DNA from 4 places in the Lysinibacillus sp. Y5S-8 genome. Region 2 is predicted to be linked to each of the others. Evidence: riboswitches for the same ligand, from Rfam matches in the RefSeq annotation. Region 2 holds a riboswitch; each other region holds the start of a gene.
What was found. Region 2 has a riboswitch for cobalamin ahead of V6670_RS10725 (hypothetical protein). Riboswitches for the same ligand answer to the same signal wherever they lie in the genome.
Positions count from the first base shown of each region.

Region 1: it holds a riboswitch for cobalamin, as region 2 does, so the genes downstream of both, cobT (nicotinate-nucleotide--dimethylbenzimidazole phosphoribosyltransferase) here and V6670_RS10725 (hypothetical protein) in region 2, are expected to answer to the same signal.
Region 3: it holds a riboswitch for cobalamin, as region 2 does, so the genes downstream of both, V6670_RS11580 (hypothetical protein) here and V6670_RS10725 (hypothetical protein) in region 2, are expected to answer to the same signal.
Region 4: it holds a riboswitch for cobalamin, as region 2 does, so the genes downstream of both, mmgD (citrate synthase) here and V6670_RS10725 (hypothetical protein) in region 2, are expected to answer to the same signal.

Region 1 is NZ_CP145889.1:1,257,538-1,260,728, forward strand. Features, by position in the region: gene V6670_RS05850 (hypothetical protein) at 180-575, opposite strand; gene V6670_RS05855 (DMT family transporter) at 864-1,718, shown strand; cobalamin riboswitch at 1,791-1,967, shown strand; gene cobT (nicotinate-nucleotide--dimethylbenzimidazole phosphoribosyltransferase) at 2,061-3,116, shown strand.
Region 2 is NZ_CP145889.1:2,205,629-2,208,819, reverse strand. Features, by position in the region: gene V6670_RS10730 (translation factor GTPase family protein) at 1-285, shown strand, start outside; gene V6670_RS10725 (hypothetical protein) at 614-1,336, opposite strand; cobalamin riboswitch at 1,564-1,748, opposite strand; gene V6670_RS10720 (GNAT family N-acetyltransferase) at 2,028-2,552, opposite strand; gene V6670_RS10715 (8-oxo-dGTP diphosphatase) at 2,796-3,191, opposite strand, start outside.
Region 3 is NZ_CP145889.1:2,381,594-2,384,784, forward strand. Features, by position in the region: gene V6670_RS11575 (enoyl-CoA hydratase/isomerase family protein) at 1-544, shown strand, start outside; cobalamin riboswitch at 680-868, shown strand; gene V6670_RS11580 (hypothetical protein) at 1,317-1,952, shown strand; cobalamin riboswitch at 2,236-2,414, shown strand; gene V6670_RS11585 (glutaredoxin) at 2,528-2,752, shown strand; gene nrdI (class Ib ribonucleoside-diphosphate reductase assembly flavoprotein NrdI) at 2,749-3,108, shown strand; gene nrdE (class 1b ribonucleoside-diphosphate reductase subunit alpha) at 3,105-3,191, shown strand, end outside.
Region 4 is NZ_CP145889.1:2,373,304-2,376,494, forward strand. Features, by position in the region: gene V6670_RS11535 (hypothetical protein) at 1-33, shown strand, start outside; gene V6670_RS11540 (hypothetical protein) at 43-324, shown strand; gene V6670_RS11545 (NUDIX hydrolase) at 380-865, opposite strand; cobalamin riboswitch at 1,115-1,310, shown strand; gene mmgD (citrate synthase) at 1,503-2,624, shown strand; gene prpD (2-methylcitrate dehydratase) at 2,723-3,191, shown strand, end outside.

The DNA of each region.
Region 1 (3,191 bases), 950 kb from region 2:
TGGAGTGGAGCCAGCGTCACTCCTAGAGGATTTAGCGTCACAGAGGAGACCTTGTAGCGAACGCAGTGAGTGAAGCGGCTCATCGGACGCCCCCTGGAAAGGACGCTGGCGGAACGGAAATCAACCCCTTGCCTTTCAAAGTGGCTGTTTCTATCATTGACATCACCTTTTTTATATACTTATTTTCGGAGTGTGTTCATGATGAGGCTGAAATTTTTTTCAAAGTTACTATACGGATTCACATTTTTTTGCCCACGAACCTTTGAAGCATAACTGGAAAAATTTAAACCAGCACCATATATTTGTAAAGCACCATTCGCAAGATCCCCATTTTGAAGAAGCTCAAGACCATCTTTTAAGAAATTTTCACTCTCATCGAAGTGACATTCCGTCATGTATTTATCCCCGCTATAATATAACTTCAGATTTTCGATGATTATATTCGCTGTTTCGTTACTTATGTTAGCATTGACATTCATTAATAACTGATTGATTGGTTTCACTAACTGAGCGTAGTGACTATCATAATTTTCACAAGTCTCCGCAATAGCATTTCTCAATTCTCTTGCATTCATCCTAACTCCTCCTCAAAGAAAATTTATGACCTATCTTACATTGTACATACTCATAATAGTATGAAGGGATTAGTGACCCCTTTCTTTATAAAACTTACTCTTTAATTTTCAGAAATATGTTACAATTATATAGGTGAAGGAGGGATTTTGTATGTTTCGTTCAATAGCACCCCCAACAATGTCTTTACAGTAGAATCTACTGTTTAGGCATACAATAACAGTTTGCTCATTTTCAATAGATTCTACTGTATAGGTTAATACTTTATACGTAGAAAGTAGGAATTTGTAATGAGCGGAAAATTAGCATTTGTATTATCCATGATTATTTTTGGAGCAGTTGGTGTTTTTGCCAAGTATATTCCTTTATCTTCAAGTGAAATCGCTTTTTGGATGAGTTTAATAGGTGCTCATTTTTTAGTAGTGATTTTTATTTATAAAAAGGAAAGTTTTTCGAAATTAGAGATTATAAAAAATAAATGGAAATTAATACTTTCTAGTATCGCCTTGAGTGGGAACTGGATTTTTTTATTTCAGGCTTATAAAGCAACAACGATTGCCAATGCTGCATTGAGTTATTATTTTGCACCAGTACTCGTTATCTGTTTATCTCCAATTATTTTAAAAGAGAAGCTAGTTGGCAGAAAAATAATATATGTCTGTGTGGCCCTTATTGGACTATATTTGATTGTCCAAAGTCAAGGCACTGGGGACAGTGAGCATTTTATAGGCATTGTCTACGGTCTTATCGCGGCATGCTTTTACACAGCGCTAACATTGACAAATAAATTTATATGCGGCTTAAAGGAACCAGAAAATACAATGATTCAACTTTCTTTAGCAGCATTTTTCCTTGGCTTCTATCTAATTGGAACTACAGGATTTCAGGTCATGAAAATCAGTTTTGAGTCAGTCCTATTATTAATTACATTAGGCATTGTCCATGCAGGGGTTGGATTTTTATTGTTCTTTTTAGGCATGTCACAGTTAAAAGGACAAAGTATAGCCATTCTTAGCTATATTGATCCACTGACATCATTAGTAATTTCCACGATGATTATAGGAGAAAAAATGGCGCTTCTACAAATAATAGGAGCGGTCCTATTATTAGGCTCAACATTGCTAAGCGAAATAGAAAAAGAATAGGTAACCGAAGAAATGGTACAAGGCAAGTATTCTAATATTGACAGAAAAAATACGCTGTCGTAGATTATAAATAGTTTAATAAAAGCATTAGGTGCCCAATAGGGAGAATAGGGAATAAAGTGAAAAACTTTAGCGGACCCGCCACTGTATAAGGGAGTGTCATCGTAAATGCCACTAGCGAATCGCTGGGAAGGCACGATGATATGTTGAGCTTGAGCCAGGAGACCTGCCTACTTGCTTCAGAAGTATATAGATGATGGAAAAGTCTGTAGTTTATTTGTCATGACAATAAACTACAGACTTTTTATTTTGTCTTCATGTAGAACGAGAGGAGAAACAATAATGCAATTATTACAAGACACGATTCAAAATATCCCAGGGGCTGATATGGATAGTATGGAGCAAGCTAGAAAGCGAATTGATGCGCTTTGTAAGCCCCCAGGTAGCTTGGGTAAACTAGAATCACTTGCCGTACAGCTTTCAGGCATAACAGGACAACTATATCCAATGGTCGACAAAAAAGTGATGATTGTCTGTGCAGCAGATCATGGCGTTTGTGAGGAAGGCATAACAACGAATCCACAAGATGTTACGGTCTTTCAAACATTAAATTTTCCTAAGGGAGGTACAGGCGTTTGTGCGATTGCGGGCATTACCAATGCAAAGGTAGTAACAGTAGATGTTGGGGTAAAAGAAGATATTCCGCTTGATGCAGGTGTCATCATTCATAAAATTAAACATGGCACAGATAACATGGCACAGGGCCCTGCTATGTCAAGAGAAGAGGCTATTCAATCCATTGAAGTGGGGATTCATGTGGCAACAGATGAAATCACAAAAGGAGCCAACCTACTTGGAACAGGTGAAATGGGCATTGGTAATACAACGCCGAGCACTGCCATATTAGCTGCTTTGACTGGCTATGACCCTATTGAAATAACAGGGTTTGGTGCAGGAGTTGGTCAAGGAGGGATTGCTCATAAAGCAGCAGTAATTGAAAAAGCAATTACTCTCAACCAACCCAATCCTAACGATATTATTGATGTTCTAGCTAAAGTTGGAGGGCTAGAGATTGGGGCTATGGCTGGTATCATGCTGGCTGCCGCAAGTCACCGAAAACCTGTTATTATTGATGGTTTTATTTCGACTATTGCTGCGCTTATTGCTTATCAAATTGAACCGAAAGTAAAAGACTTTATCATACCTTCCCATGCTTCAGAGGAACCAGGGGCTAAAATTGCCGCATCATTACTTGGTGTAGAGCCAATGCTGCATATGAACATGCGATTAGGCGAAGGCTCTGGTGCTGCTCTAGCCTTTCCTCTTTTAGATGCTGCTTGTTCTATGATGAAAAATATGGTGACATTAGAAGAAGCCATGAATCTTTTGGCTAAATAGTTACTGAATAACAAATAAGCGCAAATAGTTAATGAACTCTTTGCGCTTATTCATTTTTTTATTCAATTACAGTAT
Region 2 (3,191 bases):
TTATCCGAAACAGATGTTGTGCTAACGGGACGAGCACCCGTTGCCACCCTAATGAGCTATAGCACAACCTTTGCGGCCTATACCAATGGTAAAGGCGCACTCACACTCCAATTTGATGGCTATGATGTATGTCATAATGCCGAGGAAATTATTTCGCACATGGGCTACGATAAAAATGCCGACCCAGAATACAGCTCCTCCAGCATCTTTTGTGCAAAGGGCAAAGGATATTCTGTTCCTTGGCACGAAGCACAAGCAGCCATGCACTTGTCTGTAAGTAGGTGATCCTGCCCGCGCGAAGCCGTTTGCTTGCGCGGGTGTTTACTTGCTTCGAGCGAGAGTATTTCATCTGTTTCCGCGAGTATTCGCTGTCCGAACGAGAGTATTTCATCTGCTTCCGCGAGTATTCGCTGCTCGAGCGAGAGTATTTCATCTGCTTCCGCGAGTATTCGCTGCTCGAGCGAGAGTATTTCATCTGCTTCCGCGAGTATTCGCTGCTCAATCGAGAGTATTTCATCTGCTTCCGCGAGTATTCGCTGCTCAATCGAGAGTATTTACCCCCTACCCTTCAAATAAATAAAAACAAGCCCTCCGTTTGATGGAGGGCTTGAGTTTATAATGCGCCTACTGCTTTCTTTGTAGGGCTGTGCACAAGGTATGCAGGCTCGACAATCACGTAGTCATGCGTGTTTGTGAAATCAACTAGCACTTTACCAGGATAACTTTTTAAAATTTGCAGTTGATCAATTAATTGCAGCAATAGCTCGTGACCGTTGCCACGTGGATGCCAGTTGAAATGGTAATCATTTAATGCCTGAACCGCTTCAATAAATTGGGCATATTCCTGCTGCACAAAGGCTATTAACTTATCATGTTGAGGCGCTAAATCATGGATATATGTTTCATAAAAACGCATCACAATCGAGCATAATACATCATTGACACGTGCTGCACTTAAAACAGGCTTTGGCTCCAGTGACAGACGGTCAAGGTTGGGCTTGGCACGTGTGGAATCAATGCGTGTAATTAAATGGTATGGCTCCCCGTTAACCTCATAGACAATCGGGTTAGTCGGCATATACATCATAAAGCTATTGGTCTTCGTTTTCAGTTGATCGGTTACCGCTGCCTTCGCGAAAAGATGCCCGTCCACATCCCCATTTTGTATCCAAATAATTTCTTTATTATATAAAATTTGCTCAAAGAAGCGATCATTGCGGATCAGCTTCGTTGCTAATAATTGGTCAATCAATGATTCGACCGCCATTCTTGTTTTCGCTTTCTTGGCAACTTCTGTGCGTGGCTGCTTACAAATGTTCATATCTAAAGAAGTCATACATGCATCCCCTTTGCGTACATAATGTCAAAACAAAAAGGACTTCCTACCATTTTTGAGGAAATCCTTCGCTTATCTTCGTTCATCACCCAATGCCAAACAAACCCTAAGTATGTGTAAATGAGCCCGCTTGCGAACCCCTTCATTTACTTTGGGCGTTTGACGTACCGTGACGAACAGAGCATTCTGTTTTGTCAACATGCCACCTCCTATTCCTCGTAGGTTACTGGTGTGTACTCGTAACAGGCAGGTATCCTGACTCATGGTCATTGCCACTTTTCTCCTTCCCATCATTTGACAGTGGTTGCTGAAAAGTCGCTCACATTTACAGTTGCGGGACAGTGTCGGATTCGCACCGACTTCCCTTTTAAGCAAATTGCACGCAATTTACACCTATTACTACACGCTATTCAGTTGGTAAGGAAATTTGCGAAAATTCTCTATTCCTTAGCTAATCATTGTAAAGTATTGTATGTCCAAAGTCAATTTATGCTAAAAAATACTAATTATTTCAAAATACTTCCATGTAAAATGGATGCATAAAAAACTAGGTTTTCCTCATGTCACACTGAGCATCGCTTTAATTGCTTTCTGTAAAGTGATAATAAAGTTATTTCTAATCAAAAAATATAAAAATTATATTATAAGAAGGCTCTTTAAAGTTGTTTAAATCTTGTTGAACTAGCCCCCGTTAGTTCAACAACTTCTTGAAATCAATTCTTGTGTAGGTTTTATTATAGGTCGTACCAACATCATTATAAAATACAGCTTTTTTTAAATATGGGTCAGAGATAGGTTCGTAACCGTGTTTGCTAATTAACTTTATCATTTTGGGATTTTCTATCAGGTCAACACTCACAAATATTTCAGAATGTCCTAAACTCTTTGCAATATTTTCTCTATACCTCATTAAGTTTGAACCTATACCATTACCACGATAATCCTCTTTTACATATAGGTCACTTAATTTAGGAAGCAAAGTACCTTTTAATTTAAGAACTCCAAAACCAAATATAAGTGCGTCTTGTTCAGCAATTACCAAATATAATTCCTTTTTTGCAAATTGCTTTAAATAATTCGTGAATAGATCTTTATTATTTCTACTATCACATAAACCCGATAAGTCGTTTTCATTCGCTAATCTGATTATGTAGTTCATGGTTACTGCCACTTCCCTATTCTTTAATAAATCACTATTATAAAATTCCTTCTTCAACAATCTGCACCGTTCGTTTAATAAACAAAAGGACGGTCAAGCGGCTTTTATTTTAGAATTTTCTCTATCTATTCTTAATCCCTCTCTACCATTTAGATATTGAAAGTTAAACTATTTAACAAAGTGGTTAAATTTGAGCCCCATTATTTATTCTTCACTTATATATGTATTGAACTGACCTCGATGTTATTGAAAAGCGACTGCTCTATTGAACGATTGCCCCCGTTAGTCTAATAAGAAGTTTTATGTGTGACGTATAGTAACTTTCCCTTCTTTATTTTCTTCGTGGTTCCATTCAACTTGAATCTCAAATGTTCCATCTTGAAAAAATAAAGGAAATCTCCTCCGTATCGATGGCTGCATAGGAAGTTTATATGCGTTCTCTATATCTACCCAAACCGCTTTCCCTTCTGGAGCATCTTTCAAGAGTTCACCCTCGAAATCCTTTGTTATGTAATTAAATATCATATATCTATCTTTTGCGACTGGATTAACATATTCATAAAGCCCTTTATAAATAAGGTTTCTAACTTCTAACCCGGTTTCTTCCCTTACTTCTCTGATAGCACTTTCTACAATACTTTCAGGAAATTCAACTTTACCACCCGGTGGAATAAAACCTTTGAAATTGTCGTGCTG
Region 3 (3,191 bases), 180 kb from region 2:
TGCGGATGTTCTCTTTGCTAATGGTGCAGATAGCTATATGACGAGCGATCATTTACACGCATTCCTCACACGCATTGAACAAACGGACTGGCATACAGTGGAGACTAGCACAGCTCTAAAGCAATTAATAGAGGACTATTCAAGTACACCAACAGCAAACAGTGAGCTTGCCAGTCTTCAAAATGAAATCGATCAACATTTCTCAAAACATACAGTGGAGAAGATAGTCGAATCCTTAGACAATGACCCAAGCAAATTTGCACAAGAAACAAAGCAGTTGCTTCTATCTAAATCTCCATCATCCTTAAAAATTACATTAAAGCAGCTGATAGATGCTCAACATAAAACGGTAGAAGAATGCTTTGCGACTGATTTAATTTTGGCAAAAAACTTTTTAAATCATGAGGATTTCTATGAAGGGGTTAGGTCTGTCGTCATTGATAAGGACCGAAATCCGCGGTATATCTATCAAACATTCGCTGATTTTACAGATGATATACTTGAAAAATTCTTTCAAGATAGTAGTGAAACCGTAAAGAAGTAAGAACAATGATATCTTCGCTCAATAAATGCTGAAACCATCTACTTGTTAAGAGGTAGGTGGTTTCTTAAGTGTTTTTCTATAGATTTTCATAGGGTTTTGTCAGAGAAAGTAGAATGGTATGTTATACTATAAAAAACGGAATAAAAGGATAAAGGTACAAATTCAATAGAATTTGTTTAAAAGGGAAGAACGGTGAAAAACCGTCGCTGTCCCGCAACTGTAATTAGGAGCACATTTTAAAAACCACTGTTATGTAAGTAATGGGAAGGGAAAAATGTGTGATGATCATAAGCCAGGAGACCTGCCTTTATCTAGTACAGCCAAAACCTACGCGGATAGGGGGTGTTGAGTGTGACGAATTACCTTCATCATACTCATAGTGCGACAACCAAAAAAAGAGTCTCTATTCAATATAGACGACTTATTTTATATTGGTTGAAGAACTATGAAGTATATCAGTCATAGCTAGCATCTTACCATTAGGGCAAGATGTTTTTTTTATGAATAAATAGGGGTGAACAAGATGACATCACATTCAATTTCATTGTTAAAGCAGCAAATTATGAACAACCTTTCTGGTGAGCATATTAGGCCATTATAGCTTTATATTAGGAAGTTAATAGAAGAAAACCCAAATGATTATACATCTATTAATGATGCCTATTTAACGATCAAGCTTGAATTAGTCGAGACATGTCATGATAGTAGATAAAAAATCTGAAGTGAAGTGAATAATTAAATGGAATGCAAAATGAACAAATCTGAAGACATAATGGACAACATAGATATGAATCAAAAAGTTTTATATAGAAAATTGGATCATTTTGAAATGGAAAGAGGCTTAGTATTAGAAAGTTTAGACATTTTTCTAAGGTGGAATCAACAAACACAATACCTTTCCGAAGACAAGCTTCAAAAGCTTTGGATGAAACTGGTAAGGAAGTATAAATTCTCTCTCGATGAATGGGAAAGAACTGCTAGTCGTACAAATATCCATGCTTATCTAGTGAAGGAGCAAGGGCATGGGTTACAAAAGTTGATGCGCTTTTACAAAGATCGACACGGCATAAAATGGTTGGAAAATGCATTTCATTATGGAATGTTATTGCTCATTGAAGTTGGAAAAATGCCTGGATTAGAAATGTTTTTCCTAACAAATTTAATATGTTACAAATGGGAAAAGGATTATTTAGAGGATGCAGATGTTCAACAGTTTTTTTGTCATTCAATAAATGGTAAAGTGAAGGAGGTCTATGAAAGTTTCAGGGCTTTCAATCAAGAACAGAATCTGTTAACCGCAACTACACTCTATAAACTTTTATCAAAATATAATCCTCATTTTCAAGTGAATTCGGCAGCAACGCCTGAATTTTATAAGGAATTGTCCTTATTTGTCGAAATCGAGTAATCCATACGTTCGACATGTCAAACAGTCTATTATTCTTTAGAATATAGGCTGTTTCTATGTGAAATACGCTAGTATATTTAATGCTCATAGATCCGTAGTAACAAAAAATCTCGTACATAGTTTAGATACACAATGAATTAAGATATAAGTAATAGATGGTGAAATTCCTTCGAAAGTTATGATCGAAAATAATGAATAATCAAAAAATAAAGAAGTTTAGAATCTAGATTTACTTTTTATATGAAGGATGGTACACTTAAAACTATTGAACAACAACTATATATTGTGTTCGTTTTATATAGGTGCTACTATATGTAGTTTAAAAGGGAAGTTCGGTACAATTCCGACGCTGTCCCCGCAACTGTGAAGCTGACAATGATTACAACCACTGTGCATTCGCATGGGAAGGGAATCAGAGGATGAAGCAAAGCCAGGAGACCTGCCTCTATAAAACAATTAATCATTTCTTCGGGGATTAAGAGATGGGAACGTCAGTATTTTTGGTATGGTAACGTTTCCATTTAGCTATCTCTCTAGAGGAGATAGCTTTTTATTATATGAAAAGAGGGATTTCTATGAAACTTTATACGAAAACAATCTGTCCAAAATGCCTTTGGGTAAAATCTGAATTACAACGTGCAGGACTTGAGGCAGAAATTGTCAACATTGATCACGATGAACAAGCTAAACAAACAATAATCGATGCAGGCTTTTTAAGTGTGCCTGTTTTAGAAATGAATAATACATTTATAGGAGATGTTAAGGACATAGTTTCTCATATTGAGATGATTGTTCTATGATCGTTTACGCAAGTCGTACAGGAAATGTCCGGAATATTGTTTCCAAATTAAGGGCAGAGTCTGTTGAGCTCTCTGAGGAATTACAATTGAATAAGCCTTATCTTTTAATTACTTATACTGATGGCTTAGGCGATATCCCTGCAAAAGTGGAACGTTTTTTAGAAAAAAACAGAGATTTTTGTAAAGGTGTAGTTGCCAGTGGCAATAGTAACTTTGGGCACAACGTATTTGGGGCTGCTGGCGAGAAAATCGCTGCTACCTATCATGTACCCTTAGTGAGAAAATTAGATTTACGAGGAAATCAAACAGATTATGAAGCCATACAAACGTTTTATGAAACGAGGGTAATAAGATGAAAACCTATTTAAAGCTAAATAATGACGTACTGAATCGTTATAGTTCAACTGGGCTACTCGAATTAGAAAAGGATCGTGAAGCT
Region 4 (3,191 bases), 170 kb from region 2:
AACGGAGATACCGTTTCAGTTTTCATTGAGTAGAGGCGGCTTATGATGCATGTAAAAGTGAAAGCAAAAGACGTTCGCTTTACCGTTCCTGTTCCATATGCTGTGCTAACCATTGTTCTTTCCATTTTGACTTCAAAATGGATTCAGCAAAGTGTCAACAAATGGACAAAGGCATACTTCGACAGAAAAAAAATCGACTTTTCCTTTCCATTCATTGACAAAGAAATGCTCAAGCCTATTATCAAGGAACTACAAAATTATAAAGGGCTCGTGCTAGTAGATGTCAAGGCACAAGACGGTACAGAGGTTAAGATTAGACTGTAATAACCTAATAGTTAAGATGAGAGCATGTTTTCATAAAAAGCATGCTCTTTGTTATTTAAAGAGAATCCTTTGCAAAAGAACTATCTAAATTCCACAATTTGTCCTCTAGATTGTCTAAGAGTGTTTTTGTTCTTTTCTCAAGATGATCTGGTAGCTCATTTTTACTGAAATAGGTAAGATTCAAACTCTCACCATCCCTCACCTCTAATACACCACTGACATTTTTCGCACTATAAAGATGAATAACTGTATAGATTTCATCCCCATTTGGATATTGAAAATAATAATCAGGCCCAGAAAAAACACCAATCAGGTCCAATTCATTCGCTACCAGTCCTGTTTCTTCATGAAGTTCACGAGTAGCAGCTTCTTCTAGCGTTTCATTCAGTTCCATTGAGCCACCAGGTAATCCCCAATCGAACGTATCTGAACGATGTTGAAAGAGAATTTTCTTATCATCGTTGACTACAAGAATTGTCGCCCCGATACTGATAATCGGTCTACTGCCGATGTATTTCCTTAATTCTGAAATATAGCCCATATGTGCTCCTCCTCTATTATTATAAAAAAACTATTCGCCTTTCTTATTATAAAGACCTCTATTTTACTTGTAATCCTTGAAAATGGATTTATTGGTATAGATGAACAATCTTTTTTTGTACAAAATAATGCTCAAAAATGCAGAATAGTCAATCAAAAATGAAAAATAGCTTTTTATAATCAGTCTTTTCTGAATTTTACCTATATTGATTGTTTTGAAAACTCTATGTTAAGGTAAATAGACAAATTGAATATGCTAAATTTTGGTGGTTCAAATGGAGTTCATTCCATTTGATTAAAAGGGAAGTTGGTGAGAGTCCAACACTGTCCCGCAACTGTATTTAGGAGCTCGATAACAAGGCCACTGTTTTGTTTGTCAAAATGGGAAGGTGTTATTGAAGTGTTGATTATAAGTCAGGAGACCTGCCACAAAATAAGCATCAATTGACCTACGAGGATAGGGAGGTGTTAGCTACTGCATGATTTTTGTGAATTCCTGTAAATTCACTGTTATTTGGTCTGTCATGCTTTTGTAGATTAACAACTTCTAAAAAGGGGTAGAAGTTGTTTTTTTGTTGTTCTTTCGTGTTTGAATGGTAACGCTTACAAGAATAATTAAACAAAGGGGCTGTCATTGAATGGAGTTAACTTATTCACCAGGTCTTGATGGGGTCATTGCTGCTGAAACAAAATTATCTTTTTTAGACACTGTAGGAAGTCAAATTGTTATTCGAGGCTATGACTTGATTGAATTATCACAAAGATATTCGTATTTAGACATTGTCTACCTACTACTGCATGGCGAAATTCCTACTGCCGAGCAACAGGCTGACTTACAGGACAAATTAAAAGCACATTATCAGGTTCCACAAGAGATCTTCCAAATTTTCAAGCTCTTGCCTAATGAAACACATGCCATGGATGGACTGAGAACTGGAATTTCTGTTTTAGCAGGCTTTGATCAGCACATCAATGATCGTTCTACTGAAATGAACTTGACGCGAGCTTATAGACTTTTAGGCGGTATGCCTAACATCGTAGCCAATAGCTATCGTGTCTTAAACGGACAAGATGTTGTGGAGCCAGATAGTCAGCTTTCCTATAGCGCCAATTTTTATTACATGATTACTGGCAGAAAACCAACGGCGTTAGAAGAAGAAATTTTTGATCAGTCTCTCGTTTTATATAGTGAGCATGAGATGCCAAATTCGACGTTTACAGCTCGTGTTATTGCCTCTACACAATCTGATTTGTACGGTGCTTTAACTGGAGCTGTCGCATCATTGAAAGGAAATTTACATGGAGGGGCCAACGAGGCAGTCATGTACATGCTTCTAGAAGCCAAAACAGTAGCAGGCTTTGAAGCCTTGCTGAAAAATAAACTGCAAAATAAAGAAAAGATTATGGGCTTTGGTCACCGTGTTTATATGAAAAAGATGGACCCAAGAGCACAAATTATGAAAGAGGCTTTGCATAAATTATGTTTGGCACAAGGGGATGATCGCTTATATCACATGTGTGAAGCTGGTGAGAAGGTGATGGCACAAGAAAAGAGCTTGTACCCAAATTTAGATTATTATGCAGCACCAGTATACTACATGCTTGGCTTGCCAATTGAAATCTATACACCTATCTTTTTTGGCTCACGAACGATTGGCTTATGTGCTCATGTCATTGAGCAGCATGACAATAACCGATTATTTAGACCTCGTGTCCATTATATTGGCGAGCGTCATAACCTTGAAGAATTGTCGGTATAATCAAGTTTTAACAACTCGCCATAGAGCTGATGGGCATTCTGACCAATGCCTATCAGCATACTAGTATATCAAATTCATGCCTTGAAAGGAAGATATAGATGATTAAAACAAATGACATATCTAAGACAGATCAATTACTTACAGATATTGCGGATTACGTAGTAAATACAACTATTACAAGTGAAGAAGCATACGAAACAGCACGCTATGTATTATTAGATACATTAGGGTGTGGCATTTTGGCCTTACAATATCCTGAATGCACGAAACTTCTTGGCCCAGTAGTACCAGGCACAGTCGTTCCCAATGGTACACGAGTTCCAGGCACTTCCTATGTTCTTGATCCTGTAAAAGGTGCCTTTAATATCGGTTGTATGATTCGTTGGCTGGATTACAACGACACTTGGCTTGCGGCTGAATGGGGACACCCTTCTGATAATTTAGGGGGCATATTAGCTGTGGCTGATTATTTGAGTCGCGTGCGTGTTGCTGAAGGGAAAGAGCCACTTAAAATGAAAGACGTATTAGAAATGATGATACAGGCCCATGAAATACAAGGTATTCTCG